One region of the Thalassotalea agarivorans genome, then DNA from elsewhere that is predicted to be linked to it. Evidence: predicted binding sites of a transcription regulator. Region 1 holds the regulator's gene; the other holds the start of a gene.
The links. The regulator FNR, encoded in region 1, switches genes on or off when oxygen is low (the NO sensors DNR and NnrR bind a similar motif). The targets are predictions, from matches to a motif close to TTGATCTAGATCAA.
Positions count from the first base shown of each region.

Region 2: the regulator FNR is predicted to act here: its motif matches at 2,152-2,165, upstream of QUD85_RS10785 (GbsR/MarR family transcriptional regulator).

Region 1 covers NZ_AP027363.1:1,879,425-1,887,474, forward strand. The annotation lists gene QUD85_RS08800 (FixH family protein) at 43-537, shown strand; gene QUD85_RS08805 (heavy metal translocating P-type ATPase) at 552-2,924, shown strand; gene ccoS (cbb3-type cytochrome oxidase assembly protein CcoS) at 2,921-3,124, shown strand; gene QUD85_RS08815 (sulfite exporter TauE/SafE family protein) at 3,114-3,773, shown strand; gene fnr (fumarate/nitrate reduction transcriptional regulator Fnr) at 3,817-4,536, shown strand; gene uspE (universal stress protein UspE) at 4,650-5,576, shown strand; gene ttcA (tRNA 2-thiocytidine(32) synthetase TtcA) at 5,713-6,624, shown strand; gene QUD85_RS08835 (NCS2 family permease) at 6,665-7,957, shown strand; gene QUD85_RS08840 (outer membrane protein OmpK) at 7,965-8,050, shown strand, end outside.
Region 2 covers NZ_AP027363.1:2,369,039-2,377,088, forward strand. The annotation lists gene cydB (cytochrome d ubiquinol oxidase subunit II) at 1-85, opposite strand, end outside; gene QUD85_RS10780 (cytochrome ubiquinol oxidase subunit I) at 82-1,482, opposite strand; gene QUD85_RS10785 (GbsR/MarR family transcriptional regulator) at 1,554-2,099, opposite strand; gene QUD85_RS10790 (hypothetical protein) at 3,032-3,466, opposite strand; gene QUD85_RS10795 (PilT/PilU family type 4a pilus ATPase) at 3,752-4,879, opposite strand; gene QUD85_RS10800 (type IV pilus twitching motility protein PilT) at 4,892-5,935, opposite strand; gene QUD85_RS10805 (YggS family pyridoxal phosphate-dependent enzyme) at 6,086-6,757, shown strand; gene proC (pyrroline-5-carboxylate reductase) at 6,754-7,575, shown strand; gene QUD85_RS10815 (YggT family protein) at 7,591-8,050, shown strand, end outside.

The DNA.
Region 1 (8,050 bases):
ATAATTACCCTGTTTTATTCACGAATACCTTAAGTAGCACATATGAAAACTAGATGGTATCAAGAGCCTATGGCTTGGCTCGTATTTTTCCTTCCTTTCTCTGCCGTTGTAGCAGGTATTACTACATTTATTATCGCTAATACCGATCCTGATGACCTTGTGGTGGGCGACTACTACAAAAAAGGCAAAGCGATTAACTTAGAGTTTGGTAAGGTTAAACAAGCTGAGAAACTTGGTATTCGTTTTGGTTTACGTTTTAAAGACAATGAGCTAGTTATTAAGCCAACAGGCATCGAAAAGAAGTTTCCTGTACTCAACGTAAACTTTTACCACCCTACACTGGCTGAACACGACTTTTCATTAATTTTAACGCCTGACGGCAACGGCTTTTTTAGATCGCAATTAGAAAATGACGTGCGCGGAAAATGGAAAATCACCATTACTCCGTTTGAGAATCATTGGAAAATTCAAAATACTATTTCATTGCCTCAGTCTGAGTTTATCGATATTTACCCAAAACCAAACGAAGCGAACTAAGATAAACGCCTATCATGAGTAGTCACTGTTATCATTGTAATGAGCCTATTCCCGCTGGTTTAGACCTCAGTGTAAACATTGAAGGCACCGAGCAAGCTATGTGTTGTATTGGTTGCCAAGCAGTTGCTCAGACTATTGTCGACAACGACCTTACCGACTTCTATCGTTATCGCACAGAACCTTCTCAAAAGTCCGATCCGTTAGTACCGGAACAATTAGCCAAGAACAAATTGCTTGATGATGAAAGCCTGCAATCAGAGTTCACCTTTACTGAAGGCGATCATAAAGAAACCATTCTGACGGTAGAAGGTATTAGCTGCGCAGCCTGTGCCTGGTTAATAGAAATGCAGCTTTCTAAACTAGACGGTGTAGTAGCGATTTCAGTTAACGCAACCACCCGCCGAGCCAATGTCAGCTGGCAAGAGAGCAAGGTAAAGCTCAGCGAAGTGATTGAAGCAATCGATACGCTCGGTTACACCGCGCTACCGTTTAAAGCAAATCACATTGAAAGCCAAAATAAGCAACAAGCCAAAACCTTTATCCGCCGTTTAGGGGTATCAGGTATCTTGATGATGCAAGTGATGATGATCGCGGTTGGCTTATACTTTGGCGCCTTTTCGGATATGTCCGATACAATGCTTGTCTACTTGCGTTGGACATCAATGCTGTTAACGCTGCCTATCATCGCCTATGGCGCATTCCCCTTCTATTCTGGTGCGTTTCGTGCGTTAAAAGCTAAGCGTTTATCGATGGACGTACCTGTTTCTATTGCCATATTGCTCGCTTATTTCGCCAGTTGCTGGGCGACTATTTCGCAACAAGGCGAAGTTTACTTTGAGTCCGTCTCAATGTTTACATTCTTGCTGCTTATTGGCAAATTTTTGGAGTTTCGCGCAAGAAGTCGAGCGGCTGAAATGTCGGCGAACTTATTAAAACTGATGCCAATGACGGCAACACGAATAATCGATGGCACGGAGCAATATATTCCCGCCAAACGTTTAACAACCGGTGATATGGTATTGGTCAAGCCGGGAGAAACTGTGCCCGCTGATGCTATTATTGTTGAAGGTGAATCTCAGTTAAATGAATCTATGCTCAGTGGTGAGCCACTGCCGGTGAAAAAGCAGCATGGAGAGAAAGTCTTTGCTGGCACGATTAATGGCGATGGCGTATTAACCCTCGAGGTGTTAAATGAAAATAACACGTCGTTTTTAAGCCAATTGATCCGTTTAAGTGAGCGTGCGCAAAATCATAAGCCGAGATTAGCGCAGCTATCGGATAAAATTGCCCAACACTTTGTGGCAATAATACTACTAACTGCAATCGGTACCGCATTTTACTGGTCAACACACGCTCCAGAAGAAGCATTTTGGATAACGCTTTCAGTGCTTGTAGCCACCTGCCCTTGCGCCCTATCTTTAGCAACACCAACCGCGCTAACTTGCGGTACAACGCGATTAAATCGCGAAGGCATTATGGTTAAAGCAGGCCATGTTATTGAAACCATGCCCAAAGTTAACCACGTTGCTTTTGACAAGACTGGCACACTGACAACTGGTGAGTTCACCATTAATACCGTCAAGGTGATTAATGAAGAGTATAGCGAAACACGTTTGTTAGAAATGGCGGCAGCATTAGAAGCTAAATCAGAGCACCCGATTGCAAAGGCATTTAGTAGCCATCGAAACTTTATCGATAAGGTTACTAATGCCAAAGTGCATCCAGGGCAAGGGGTAACAGCTAATTTAGCCGAGAAATCGTTAGCGATTGGTAAACCTGCTTGGCTTGATGCAACAGACTATAGCGACGCACAATGTGTATTAACCATAGACAATGAGTTAGCCGCTGTGTTTTATCTTGCAGACGCCACACGCGAAGATGCAGTTGCGACCATAGATGCATTACAACAAGGTAACATTGATACCACTATTTTATCTGGTGACAGCGCACAAGGCTGTGAGGTAGTGGCAAAGCAACTGTCGATAGACTCGGTCTATTCGAATCAATCAGCCGAGCAAAAAATGAAACAGATTCAGGCGTTTCAACAAAACCAAACACTTGCCATGATTGGTGATGGCGTCAACGATACCCCAGTGTTTGGCGCAGCACATGTTTCTATTGCCATGGGAAGCGGCACGGATGTTGCCAAAAGCGGTGCCGACGTGATTTTTGTTAATAATCACCTCAATGCATTGTTGCGCTTACTTGCTGTCGCGAAGAAAACCAATAACATTATCAAACAAAACTATGGATGGGCATTTGCCTATAATGCCATTGTTCTCCCTTTGGCCGTTATGGGCTATATTACTCCTTATATGGCAGTAATTGGCATGTCGGCAAGTTCGATATTAGTCATTTCAAATTCACTAAGATTGTTAAAGAAATGAGCATAATTTACGTTTTAATACCCATCGCAATATTGCTTACGGCAATAGGCATCTACCTGTTCTTTTGGGCTGTGAAAACTGAGCAGTTTGACGACTTAGAAAAGCAAGGTATGAGTATTTTGTTTGACGATGACAAACCTACCACGCCAAACAAAGAAGATGGAGCGAAGAAGGACGATAAACAGCACGATGACGCTTGATTTATTGTCTGCATTACTTATTGGGTTATTAGGCTCTGGACATTGTTTTGGTATGTGCGGCGCTATAAGCACGAGCCTTGCAGCGGCAAGCGGTGCTAACCAAATTCGCACTGGATTTGCTTACAATGTTGGCCGCATATTGTCTTATACACTGATTGGCGCCATCGTTGGGTTTTCATCTTCTATCGCTGTTTCAAAACTGGGTGTTCCGTTAACCCTGCTACGGTTGTTTTCAGGCTTATTTTTAATTTTTCTTGCTTTGTATTTAATGAAACTGACTTCCGTACTCGTTGTGCTAGAAAAACTAGGGCATGTGTTATGGCGTCATATTCAACCGCTCACTAAAAAGGTGATTCCTGTTGATTCATCTGCCAAAGCGTTGATTTTAGGTATGCTGTGGGGATGGTTGCCTTGCGGACTAGTCTATTCGACCTTAACCTGGTCTATAGCCAGCGGCAGCGCACTTGATGGCGCGCTAATTATGCTTTTCTTTGGTTTAGGTACCCTACCGATGATGTTAAGCCTTTCTTTAGGAGGCGTTACCATTCGACAGTATTTTCAGCATTCGCTGGTAAGAAATATTGCCGCCAGTGCTATTCTTTGTTTCGGTATTTATACCGTTGTCATTGCATCATTTGCGTTGTTTTAATACCATATAAAAAACAAGGTTATTAACAAGGTATTGACGCTTCATGTATAAGCTAAGTTGTAATGCCCAACAACACATTCATTGTCAAAATTGCAGTATTAGCGAGCTTTGCCTGCCATTTACCCTCAATGACAATGAACTTGACGTACTTGATAAAGTCATTGATCGCAAAATGCCTGCTCACAAGGGTGATCATCTCTACAATAGTGGCGACAAAATGAAGTCGCTGTATGCGATTCGCTCTGGTTCATTCAAATCTTTCATTATTGATGAACAGGGTGATGAACAAATTACTGGCTTTCATTTAGCCGGTGATTTACTCGGTTTCGATGCTATAGCCGAAGCTGAACATCCAAGCTTTGCCAAAGCACTAGAAACGGCAATGGTTTGTGAAATACCATATGATACGCTCGATAATCTATCTAACACTATGCCTCGCTTGAAAAAGCAAATCATGCGATTGATGAGCGCAGAGATTAAGTCAGATCAGCACATGATTTCACTGCTAAACAATAAAACAGCAGAGCAAAAGTTAGCCACGTTTATTATTAACTTAAGCGACAGATACAAAGTACGAGGACTGAGCGCTGATAAATTCAGACTGGCGATGACGCGTTCTGATATTGGTAATTATATGGGCTTAACAGTAGAAACCATCAGCCGCTTGTTCAATAAATTTCATAAAAACGGACTGATTTTACTTGAAGGTAAACTGATCACAATCCTAGATAAAGACCAGCTCAAGACAGTTGCAGCACTTTAAACGTGTCTAAATAGAGAGATTTATCTGCTGCAATACTTGATTTAAAACAAAGATTCATCTAATAATTTTAACCATAATAGTTTTAATTTCGCGGTCAATAAACGGAATAAGTTATGGAAAAATATAAAAAAATATTAGTTGTAATCGATCCTTCCACAGACCATCAAAAAGCATTGTTGCGTGCTTTGCAATTAGCAAAAGTTACACAAGCCTCCGTCACCGCATTTGTTTCAATTTTTGATTTTTCATACGAAATGACCACCATGCTTTCGGGTGAAGAGCGAGAATCAATGCGCGCTACTGTATTAAAAGATCGCGAATTATGGCTAAAAGCCATCATTGATAAATGTAATCAAGATAATATCGAAGTAACGACAGAGGTCATTTGGCACAATCGTCCGTTTGAGCCTGTGATTGAACAAGTTATTGAACATGAATTTGATATCGTGATTAAAGGCACGCACGAACATGACAAACTTAAATCAGTGATATTTACACCCACTGATTGGCACCTACTGCGTAAATGCCCTTGCCCTGTGTTACTTGTTAAGGAGCACGATTGGCCAGAAGACGGCAATATAATTGCGTCTATCAATGTTGGTAGTGAAGAAGAGGAACACTTACTACTAAACGATAAAATAACGCAGGAGGCCATCGCCTTTTCAACATTGATCAAAGGCAATGTACATCTAGTCAATTCATATCCGGGTACACCGGTTAACATCGCAATAGAGATACCTGAGTTCAATACTGAGGAATACAACAGCGCGTTAAAGCAACATCATCAACAAGCGATGGATAAGCATGCAAGTAAGTTTTCCATAGCCACCGACAATACACATGTGCGAGAAGGTTTACCTGAAGATGTTATTGATAAAGTAGCGCAAGAATTAGATGCAGAGCTTGTTGTACTAGGCACTATAGGCCGCACGGGTATATCAGCAGCGTTAATCGGCAATACTGCGGAGCACGTTATCGATCGCTTAAATTGTGATGTTTTAGCCTTAAAACCAGTCGGTTATAAATCGCCATTGCAGTAACAATATTGTCACAATAAAGCGAAAACTTGGCAACATTGTCGTCGATTCTTCGGCAAAATGTTTACAATTTTGAAAATAGCGTTGTGTTCAAATAACGCGCTGTTATAATACGCGCGCTTTAATATTTGAGACAAACATGACCACTTTAAGCCCGACACAACAGGCGCAGCTGAAAAAGCTAGAAACACGCCTGAGACGCCAAACTGGACAAGCGATTGCTGAATTCAACATGATTGAAGAAGGCGACAAGGTCATGGTGTGTTTATCGGGTGGAAAAGACAGTTATGGCTTGTTAGCAATATTGTCGTTATTGCAAAAGTCTGCGCCTATCAACTTTTCTTTAGTTGCTGTCAATCTCGATCAGAAACAACCCGGTTTTCCAGAAAACATCTTGCCTGATTATTTAACGAAATTAGGTGTTGAATTTCACATTATCGAAGAAGATACCTACTCGATCGTGAAAGAAAAGATTCCAGAAGGAAAAACTACCTGTAGTTTATGTTCACGTCTGCGTCGCGCCATTTTATATAAGACAGCAAAACAGATAGGTGCAACAAAGATAGCTCTCGGCCATCATCGCGATGATATTATTGAAACCTTGATGCTAAACATGTTTTACGGTGGCAAGCTTAAAGCCATGCCGGCAAAATTAATGTCTGATAACGGTGAACATGTTGTTATTCGTCCCCTCGCCTTTTGTAAGGAAGAAGAGTTAGCGCAATATGCTAACCTTAAGAACTTTCCTATTATTCCTTGCAACCTTTGTGGCTCGCAGCCAAATTTAGAGCGTCAAAATATTAAAGCCATGCTAAAACAGTGGCAACAACAGCATCCAGGTCGACTTGAATCGATGTTTACCGCAACTCGCAATATCGCGCCTTCTCATTTATGCGATAGCAACCTATTTGATTTTAAATCTGTGTCTGCCGAATCAGAAGTAATAAACGGTGGCGATATCGCCTTTGATGCAGAACCAATAAAGCAACACACCGAGATTCACAAAGGTATTGAGCAAGCTAATATGCTTGATATCGTGGAAATAAAATAACAATTATAAAAGCAAAATTTACTAACTTTCGAGAGATATTATGTTTGAGAAACTTTTTCAACTAACAAAAAATAATACGTCGATAAAACAAGAAGTCATTGCCGGTCTAACAACCTTCTTAACTATGGCTTACATTATCTTCGTCAACCCATCAATGCTATCAGCAACCGGTATGGATCAAGGTGCGGTATTTGTAGCGACTTGTTTAGCCGCTGCTATCGGTTGTTTTATTATGGGCTTTTTAGCTAACTACCCTATCGCACTAGCGCCAGGTATGGGTTTAAATGCATTTTTCACTTACACCGTAGTACTTACCATGGGTTATACATGGCAAGTTGCTTTAGGTGCAGTATTCATTTCAGGTACTATTTTCACGCTATTAAGTCTGTTTAAAGTGCGTGAGTGGATCATCAACTCAATCCCACATTCATTGCGCTTTGGTATTGCAGCGGGTATCGGTTTATTCCTAGCCTTCATTGCACTAAAAAATGCAGGTATCGTAGTAGATAACCCTGCGACATTAGTGTCTGTAGGTAACATCACTTCAATTGAAGCGATATTAGCAGCTGTTGGTTTATTTATTATTGTTGGCCTTGCTAACCGCGGCTTTAATTCAGCAATTATCATCTCGATTCTAGCGATCACTTTTATTGCCGTTATCATCGGTAAAGTAGACTATGCGGGTATTGTTTCGATGCCACCAGCAGTTGCACCTACATTTGCTCAACTAGATATTGCTGGTGCCTTTGAAGTAGGCATGATCAGCGTTATTTTTGCCTTCCTATTTGTTGATTTGTTTGACACTTCAGGTACGTTAATCGCTGTTGCTCAAAAGGGTAAATTACTAGACGAATCAGGCAAGCTTCCGCGTTTAGGTAAAGCGCTATTGTCTGACTCAACAGCAACAATGGCTGGTAGTGTATTAGGTACGTCTACCACAACATCTTATGTAGAAAGTACTGCCGGTGTATCAGCAGGCGGTAAAACAGGTTTAACCGCTGTAACAGTTGGTATTCTTTTCCTATTTGCATTGTTCTTCTCACCACTAGCGGGCATGGTTCCGGCATACGCAACAGCAGCGCCGCTTTTCTTTGTAGCTGTGTTGATGCTTGCGGGTCTTGTTAATGTTAAATGGGACGACTTATTAGAAGCTGTGCCAGTAGCGGTAATTTGTATCACAATGCCACTTACCTTCTCTATTGCTCACGGTATTGGCTTTGGTTTCATCGCTTACGCTGCCGTGCGCATTTTTGCAGGCCGCTTCAAGGAAATCAGCCCTAGCGTTGCTGTGCTAGCGTTACTATTTATTGTTAAATTTGCTTTCTTAGGATAATGAGAAAATGTCGTACAAATCTATCTTAAAAACTACAATCGCTTCTACCGTACTTGCTACGTCAGTATCTGCTAATGCAGAAATGTTTTGGAG
Region 2 (8,050 bases), 490 kb from region 1:
ATCCATCTAAAATGGCATAAACCAAAAACGACAATCCCATTAAACCGATAAACACCGCCGGTAACCAATCTATTGATGTATTCATGACTGCGCTCCTTGTTCAACTGGCAAGTGATTTTGTTCGTCTAGCACTTTCGGATTATGCTCCTCTAAATGCACTGCTCTATTTGCCATCACAAACAAAGTGCGTATGTAAGCAACGAGCAAGAAGCCATAAATAACCAAGTACATCGTTAATGAAAAAGCGATATTCTCTGGTGCGATAGTAGTTGCCGCATCTCGTGTATTTAATACGCCTGTTACTAAGTAAGGTTGTCTACCAATCTCGGTAACATACCAACCAGCCAAGGTTGCTATCCAACCTGAGAATGTCATAACCACAGCGGATTTAAGTAGCCAATTGGGGTAGCGCTTTTTAAAGCTAAAGTGATAACTAGCCAGCCAAGAAAACAGTAACATCAGCATGCCAATACCTACCATCACCCTAAAGCTATAAAACACAGGAGCGACCGGTGGATGCTCGCCCTTGAACTCATCTAGACCTGTTATTTCACCATCAATGTCATGGGTTAAAATCAAGCTAGCAAGATATGGCACCTTCACTTCAAAATGATTCGTTCGCGCCTCTTCGTCTGGCACAGCAAACAATAACAGTGGCGCTCCACGCTCGGTTTGCCACACGCCTTCCATCGCTGCAACTTTAGCGGGTTGATGTTTAAAGGTGTTCAAGCCATGTAAGTCACCGACGAAAATTTGCAATGGAATTAGCAATGCCGCCAGCACAACGGAAAAGTTGAGCGCATATTTTACCGAGCGTTTCTGGTCGCCTTTAAGCAAACGATAAGCAGATATACCCGCAATTAAAAAGGCAGCGGTTAAACCAGATGCTAACACCATATGGGCTAAACGATATGGCATTGAAGGATTGAAAATGACCTCAAACCAACTAGTAACATGCGCCACACCGTCGATCATTTCAAAACCCGCAGGGGTTTGCATCCATGAATCAAGTGCCAGTATCCAAAAGGCTGATAAACTTGTCCCTACAGCTACCAGTAGGGTTGCAAAAGTATGTACTCGATTAGATACCCGCTCCATGCCAAAGAGCATGATGGCTAGAAACGATGCTTCAAGGAAAAAAGCTGTCATAACCTCATAACCGAGCAATGGACCAGCTATATTGCCAACCGTTTCCATATACCCTGGCCAATTGGTGCCAAATTGAAACGACATGGTGATACCACTGACCACACCAATAGCAAACGTTAACGCGAATATGCGCACCCAAAAGCGGTACACGCGAATCCAGGCGTCATCGCCGGTTTTGTTGTATCGCAGTTTGAAAAATACCAAGATCCAGCACAGGGCTATGTTGATAGTAGGAAATAAAATGTGAAAACTAATGTTGGCTGCAAATTGAATGCGCGACAGCATAAAACCTGAATCGCTTGCAACTTGAGCTAATTCGCCAGTGGCTAGCATATGCACCTCCTTAGGTGCCCAAAAACTATATCTAAACGAGAAAAACGACTTAAATCGTGACTAAATACAAGTTATTTACTAGGTAGAAGTTTGTCTTTTACCTCCAATATTTTGCTTATGCCCTCACCTAATTTTAAAAGCGCCGACAGCTTTTCGGAGGACATGTGCTGCAATTCATTTGACCAAACGGTAACCATTTCCATAAGGTCATGCATTTCTTGCACCCGCTGCTGCACATATTCATCGCTATCGTTGCTCGGCTCTTGCAACAAAGTATCTCGAAGCATCGATAAGGTTGGATCGAGTTCACGCTTTCTGCGCTCTACTACTAGGGTACGGGCAATCTCCCAGACATCACTTGGCGCTGAGAAATACTCTTTTCTGTCGCCAGGAATGTGTTGTAGCCTGATCAGGTTCCAAGATTTCAATTCTTTCAGCCCCATAGATACATTGGAGCGAGAAATTTGCAGCGCATCACTAATTTGATCTGCATTTAAAGGCGCTTCTGTTAACACGATTAGCGCATACATTTGGCCTAAGGTGCGGTTTAAGCCCCATTTAGATCCCATTTCACCAAAGTGAAGAATCAGTGATTGCGTCATTGGAGAGACTTTCATTGTTTACCTATTTCTGAACTTTCAGTAATTTCTGAAAAATTGTAAACATTTGTTGATTTGTGTCAAGGAATGTTGTGAATTTATTTTGTACTGTGTAGAAGGGAAAGTTTACGTGTAGGCGCCAGCCTGCCATTTAGAGGTGTATTAATTGCTAAATTAGCTTTGAATGATAACAACTTCGACACAACTCATCAGGTAAGCAAACACAACGAGCCGTCCAACATAACCAATTCCCCATTGAGGGTTGCCGATAGTTTTTTTGATGATCACGTATAAGTTCTTCACGGACGAAGAACAAGGTGAAATAGGACAAGGATGTGCTATTGAGACGGTACGTCGACATCATCACAAAAAGATAGCGGGGTCTTCAAACCGAGTTGGGGCGTGGGGGTATGTCCTAGGGGTGTCACGCTACACCCCTGGACTATTGCTCCTTTAGGAGTAATAAACTGCACGTACATTGAAAACAAGCCTTTGTTCTGTACATTCACCTGAAACGACCTTATTTCCCAAAACTTTGGACCATTACAGGAACAAAAAGGCCTACGAATGAGAGGCCTCTTAGTTACGGTGGGTGTCATAGTTATTTATTTCAACCGGGCGTCCATATGTGTCTTAGTTATTTTCGAACATATGTATTGGCATGTAGGGTGGTAGAGTTAAAAAACTTAGCCACCCACAGTTTTAATGATTTAAAGGTTGCCACAAATATTGGTTTGGCTCCACAAGTAAAACAGTAACTTTCAAAGTGATTATGATGATGTTTGTTTACTTCGCAGTGAATTTGACGTGCTTAGGCTTATTTTAGCTATAACAATGCCTTAGCTCAGGCTAATGGTGTTTTTATGGTAGTTGTTTGTTTATCTTTTATGTCGTTAGCGATTTTGATTAAGACATCCATCGTTTGAATGGGTGTGACCAATAAAACAGAATCAACATTCAGCCGCATAAACCAAAATTTCAAACCAAGAAGCATTAACTTTTTTAGTAAAAGTGACGCTATCACCAAATTTTTCATTAGGTGACAACTTGAGCGTCAACTCTTTATGTATGAACACAAAATCTCCTGTATGCCCTTTTCCAAATCCTATCAATCTGTCAACAAGCACTATTGTGAAACATTCAACATTGTTTTCCAGATTTTCAATTGTATAGTCCACACTACAAACTTCTCCGATGCAATTTTCTTCTTCAAATTCAAGTATGTATTTTCTTTTGAGCAGTAAATCATCGCTGTTGGCAATAAATACACCTAAAATCAATACGGAAAGGATCACATAAAATGTGCTTAGGGCTTTTTGTTTCAAATGAGATAGCACACTCCACTGAGCCCGAGTAAACAATGATTTTAACTTTTTCAGTCCCATAAATTATCAACATCCATATTAATTGGGTATGTTCATTTTGGCTTAGTTGCAAAACCTAAAGTTCCCAGCCAAACAAGAAACGCGCGAAAACTATATTTTTAATAAGGTATATGTTTATTAAGCATTTTACTGTTAACGCACATTATACTTGAGCTTTTTCGTTGCATTTTTTCAATAGGGGTATCAATTTCTAGCACATGAACGAAGTTTCGTCACTCAATAAAAAACCACCTAAACGGTGGTTTTTTAACTAGTCATACAGCATAGAGCTACGCGCAAAGCGCGTTAAAACTCATCTTCCATACCATCTAAGGTAACACCTTTAAGCGAACCAACACCGTCTTGTTCATTACTACGTAATTTGATCATTAGACGAAGATCGTTCGGAGAATCAGCATGATGAAGCGCATCGGCATAACTAATTAGGCCACGTTGATACAAGTTAAATAAGGCTTGGTCAAAGGTCATCATGCCAAGCTCATTTGATTTTTGCATCACTTCCTTGATATCACCCACCTCACCTTTCTTGATGAGTTCAGCGATATACGGCGAATTAAGCAGTACTTCAATCGCAGCAACACGAGAGTGACCATCACGCGTAGGAATTAGCTGCTGTGCCACGATACCACGTAGGTTCAAGGCCAAATCAAATAACAATTTACCATGCTGCTCTGCTGGTACTAAGTGCATGATACGGTCAATTGCTTGGTTTGCGTTGTTGGCGTGAAGCGTAGCAATACACAAGTGGCCCGTTTCTGCGAAACTTAATGCAAATTCCATGGTTTCTTGATTACGAATCTCACCGATTAGGATAACGTCTGGCGCCTGACGAAGTGAACTTTTCAGCGCCGCATCAAAGCTTTCAGTATCAAGTCCAACTTCACGTTGTGTGATCATTGACTGCGCATGTTCATGAACAAATTCTACCGGGTCTTCAATAGTCAAAATATGACCGCGAGAATTACGATTACGATAGCCAATTAACGCCGCCATCGAGGTCGATTTACCGGTACCGGTACCACCAACGAAAAGTACAAGGCCACGTTTAGACATCACCACTTCTTTTAGTACAGGTGGCAAGCCTAACTCTTCTACATCAGGAATTTCAGTAACGATACGACGAATAACCATACCCGCCATATCTCGTTGCCAGAAGGCAGAGACCCTGAATCGACCGATTTCATCTATTGAAATTGCAAAGTTACACTCTTTCTCTTCGTGAAATTGGAGCTTTTGCTTGTCATTCATTGCATCTTCAACAAGTGCAATCGCTTGCTCTGGCGTTAAAGATTCTTGGTCAATTGGCGTTAACTCACCATTAACTTTGGCACTCACAGGTAACTTGGCAGTGACAAAGACATCAGACGCGTCTTTCTCTACCATGATGCGGAGTATATCGTTTAAAGAAAGCATACTTGTTGCTCCTTAGTAACCTTGGAATTGGTTTTTGTCTGCAGCTTTTGAAGCAGCATCTTGGCGGGTAATCAAGCCGCGGTTAACCAAGTCCATTAAACATTGATCCATGGTTTGCATACCATGTTGCATCCCGGTTTGAATCGCCGAGTACATTTGCGCCACTTTATCTTCACGAATTAGGTTACGAATCGCTGGAATACCTATCATGATCTCATGGGCAGCAACACGGCCGCCACCCACTTTTTTCACAAGTGTTTGTGAAATAACTGCACGTAATGATTCAGATAACATCGAGCGAACCATAGATTTTTCCTCTGCTGGGAATACATCGATAATACGGTCAATGGTTTTTGGCGCTGAGGTAGTATGCAAGGTACCAAATACTAAGTGACCCGTTTCCGCTGCAGTCATTGCAAGTCGAATCGTTTCAAGGTCACGCATCTCACCAACTAGAATAACATCTGGGTCTTCACGAAGCGCGCTACGCAGGGCGGCATTAAAGCTTAGTGTGTCACGATGCACTTCACGTTGGTTGATCAAACACTTTTTGTTGTCGTGAACGAATTCGATCGGATCCTCAATGGTTAGGATATGATCGTGCTTAGAGTTGTTGATGTAATCAATCATCGCAGCTAGCGTTGTTGACTTACCTGAACCTGTTGGTCCCGTTACCAGTACTAGGCCACGCGGGTTTTCTGAAATGTCTCTGAAGATATCAGGGCAACCGAGCTCTTCTAACGACAAAATTTTACTTGGGATAGTACGAAATACAGCAGAAGGACCGCGGTTTTGGTTAAACGCATTAACCCTGAAACGCGCCAAGTTAGGCACTTCAAACGAGAAATCCACTTCTAGGTTTTCTTCGTATTCTTTACGCTGGCGGTCATTCATGATGTCGTAAACTAAAGCGTTAACATCTTTTGCATCGAACGCTGGAATATTAAGTTTTCTCACATCACCATCTACACGAATAGAAGGCGGTGTTCCTGTCGATAAATGCAAGTCAGATGCGTTATTTTGTACACTAAACGCTAGTAGTTCAGTAATATCCATACAAACCTCTTTGTTAATCAAAATTGTTGAATATGCGAATTTAATGTTCGCTTTTAATTCTTTTTATTTACTCAAGCATCCCGATAAATCATAATTTGCGTTATTACTCTGCCACGTGATGCTAGACATCTTGTTACTAGAACAAGGCTCATGACTATTAAAAGTAACCTGTTAGCGGTAAAACAACAAATTATCAATGCTTGTTTTCAAGCTCAACGCGATAGCGCTGATGTAAAACTTCTTGCGGTAAGTAAAACTAAACCTACCTCGGCGATTGAAGCCGCGTATGCCGAAGGTCAAAAAGACTTTGGTGAAAACTACCTGCAAGAAGCGGTAGAAAAAATTGAATCTCTTCAACATTTGCCTGATATTTGTTGGCACTTTATTGGCCCGATACAATCAAACAAAACACGTTTAATTGCAGAGCATTTTAGCTGGGTTCACAGCGTAGACCGACTAAAAATAGCGCAACGTTTAAACGAGCAAAGGCGTTCTCAAGATACCCCGCTCAACGTTTGTTTACAAGTGAATATTAGTGAAGAAACAACGAAATCAGGTGCAACTGCTGAAGAAATAATTCAATTGGCTCAATATGTTGCAGAATCTGAGCATTTAGTACTCAGAGGTATCATGGCAATTCCCGCAAAAAATGCGCCGATTGAACACTATCAAAAAATGCAGACATTATTTCTTCAACTAGCTAAACAATATGATAGCGTAGACACCTTATCACTCGGTATGAGCAACGATTTAACTCAAGCAATATTGCACGGTAGCACTATGGTAAGAATAGGTACGGCGATATTTGGAACAAGAACATGAATAACGTAAAAATAGCTTTCATCGGCGCAGGTAATATGAACGGCGCTATCATCAAGGGGTTAGTGGCTAATGGCTACCCTGCCGATAATATTATTGTCTCTAACCCATCTTTAGAAAAACGTGAAGCGTTGCACCAATCACTTGGCATTCGTCATACTGCAAACAATGCTGAAGCGGCCACATTCGCAGATTTTATAGTACTAGGCGTCAAACCACATCTAATTCATGAAGTATGTGAGTCGTTAAAAGACATTATTGTTGCTGGCAACAAAACTGTTTTGTCTGTCGCCGCAGGTGTTACGCTTGAATCCATGCAAAAACGCTTAGGGAACATTGCCATTGTACGCACCATGCCTAACACACCTAGCCAAGTAGGGCTGGGCGTGACTGGCCTATTTGCTTCAACAGAATGTGAACAAGTGCAAAAAGACACTGCAGGCATGATCATGGCAAGTGTTGGCAATATTGTTTGGCTTGATAGTGAAGATGATATCGACCATGTTATTGCTATCTCGGGCTCTGGCCCTGCTTACTTTTTCTTATTTATGGAAGCATTAGAAGAGCAAGCTTTAGCGCTTGGATTTAGCGCGAATCAAGCGCGAGAAATGGTGCAGCAAACTGCCTTAGGCGCTGCCACTATGGTTAGAGACAACCCCGAATTAAGTATTGAAACATTGCGCCAGAACGTTACTTCTAAAGGTGGCACAACTAATGCTGCTATTGAAAAAATGAAATCTGACCATATACCACAACATATAAAAGCTGGCGCTTTGGAGGCTCTTGCACGCGCTAAAGAAATGGCTGCAGCAAACAAATAACCAATTGGATAGTTCATGGATATTGTAAATTACCTTCTTCGATTTGCTTTTGATGCGATCATTTCATTATTGATCATACGTGTTTGGCTACAACTGGTGCGTGCTGATTTTTACCACCCGTTAAGCCAATTCGTTGTGAAAGTGACCAACCCTGTGGTGGTGCCATTTAGACGCATCATCCCTGGCTTTGCTGGTATTGATATTGCCACCATTGTTATTGCGTTTATTTTTGCAACACTGAAATACAGCGTTATCCCTTTCTTAATGGGCGGGCCTTTTGACCCGCTAGCGGCAACATATTTTGGCGGCCTATTTTTGATCAAACAAACGGGCTTTTTATTGTTCATGTGCATGATTATCATGGCGGTGATGAGCTGGGTTGTGCAAGGCTATAACCCTACTATGGTCATTCTGCAACAGCTTACGCAACCGATTCTTGCTCCAATTCGTCGCATAATACCGCCTATTGGAGGCT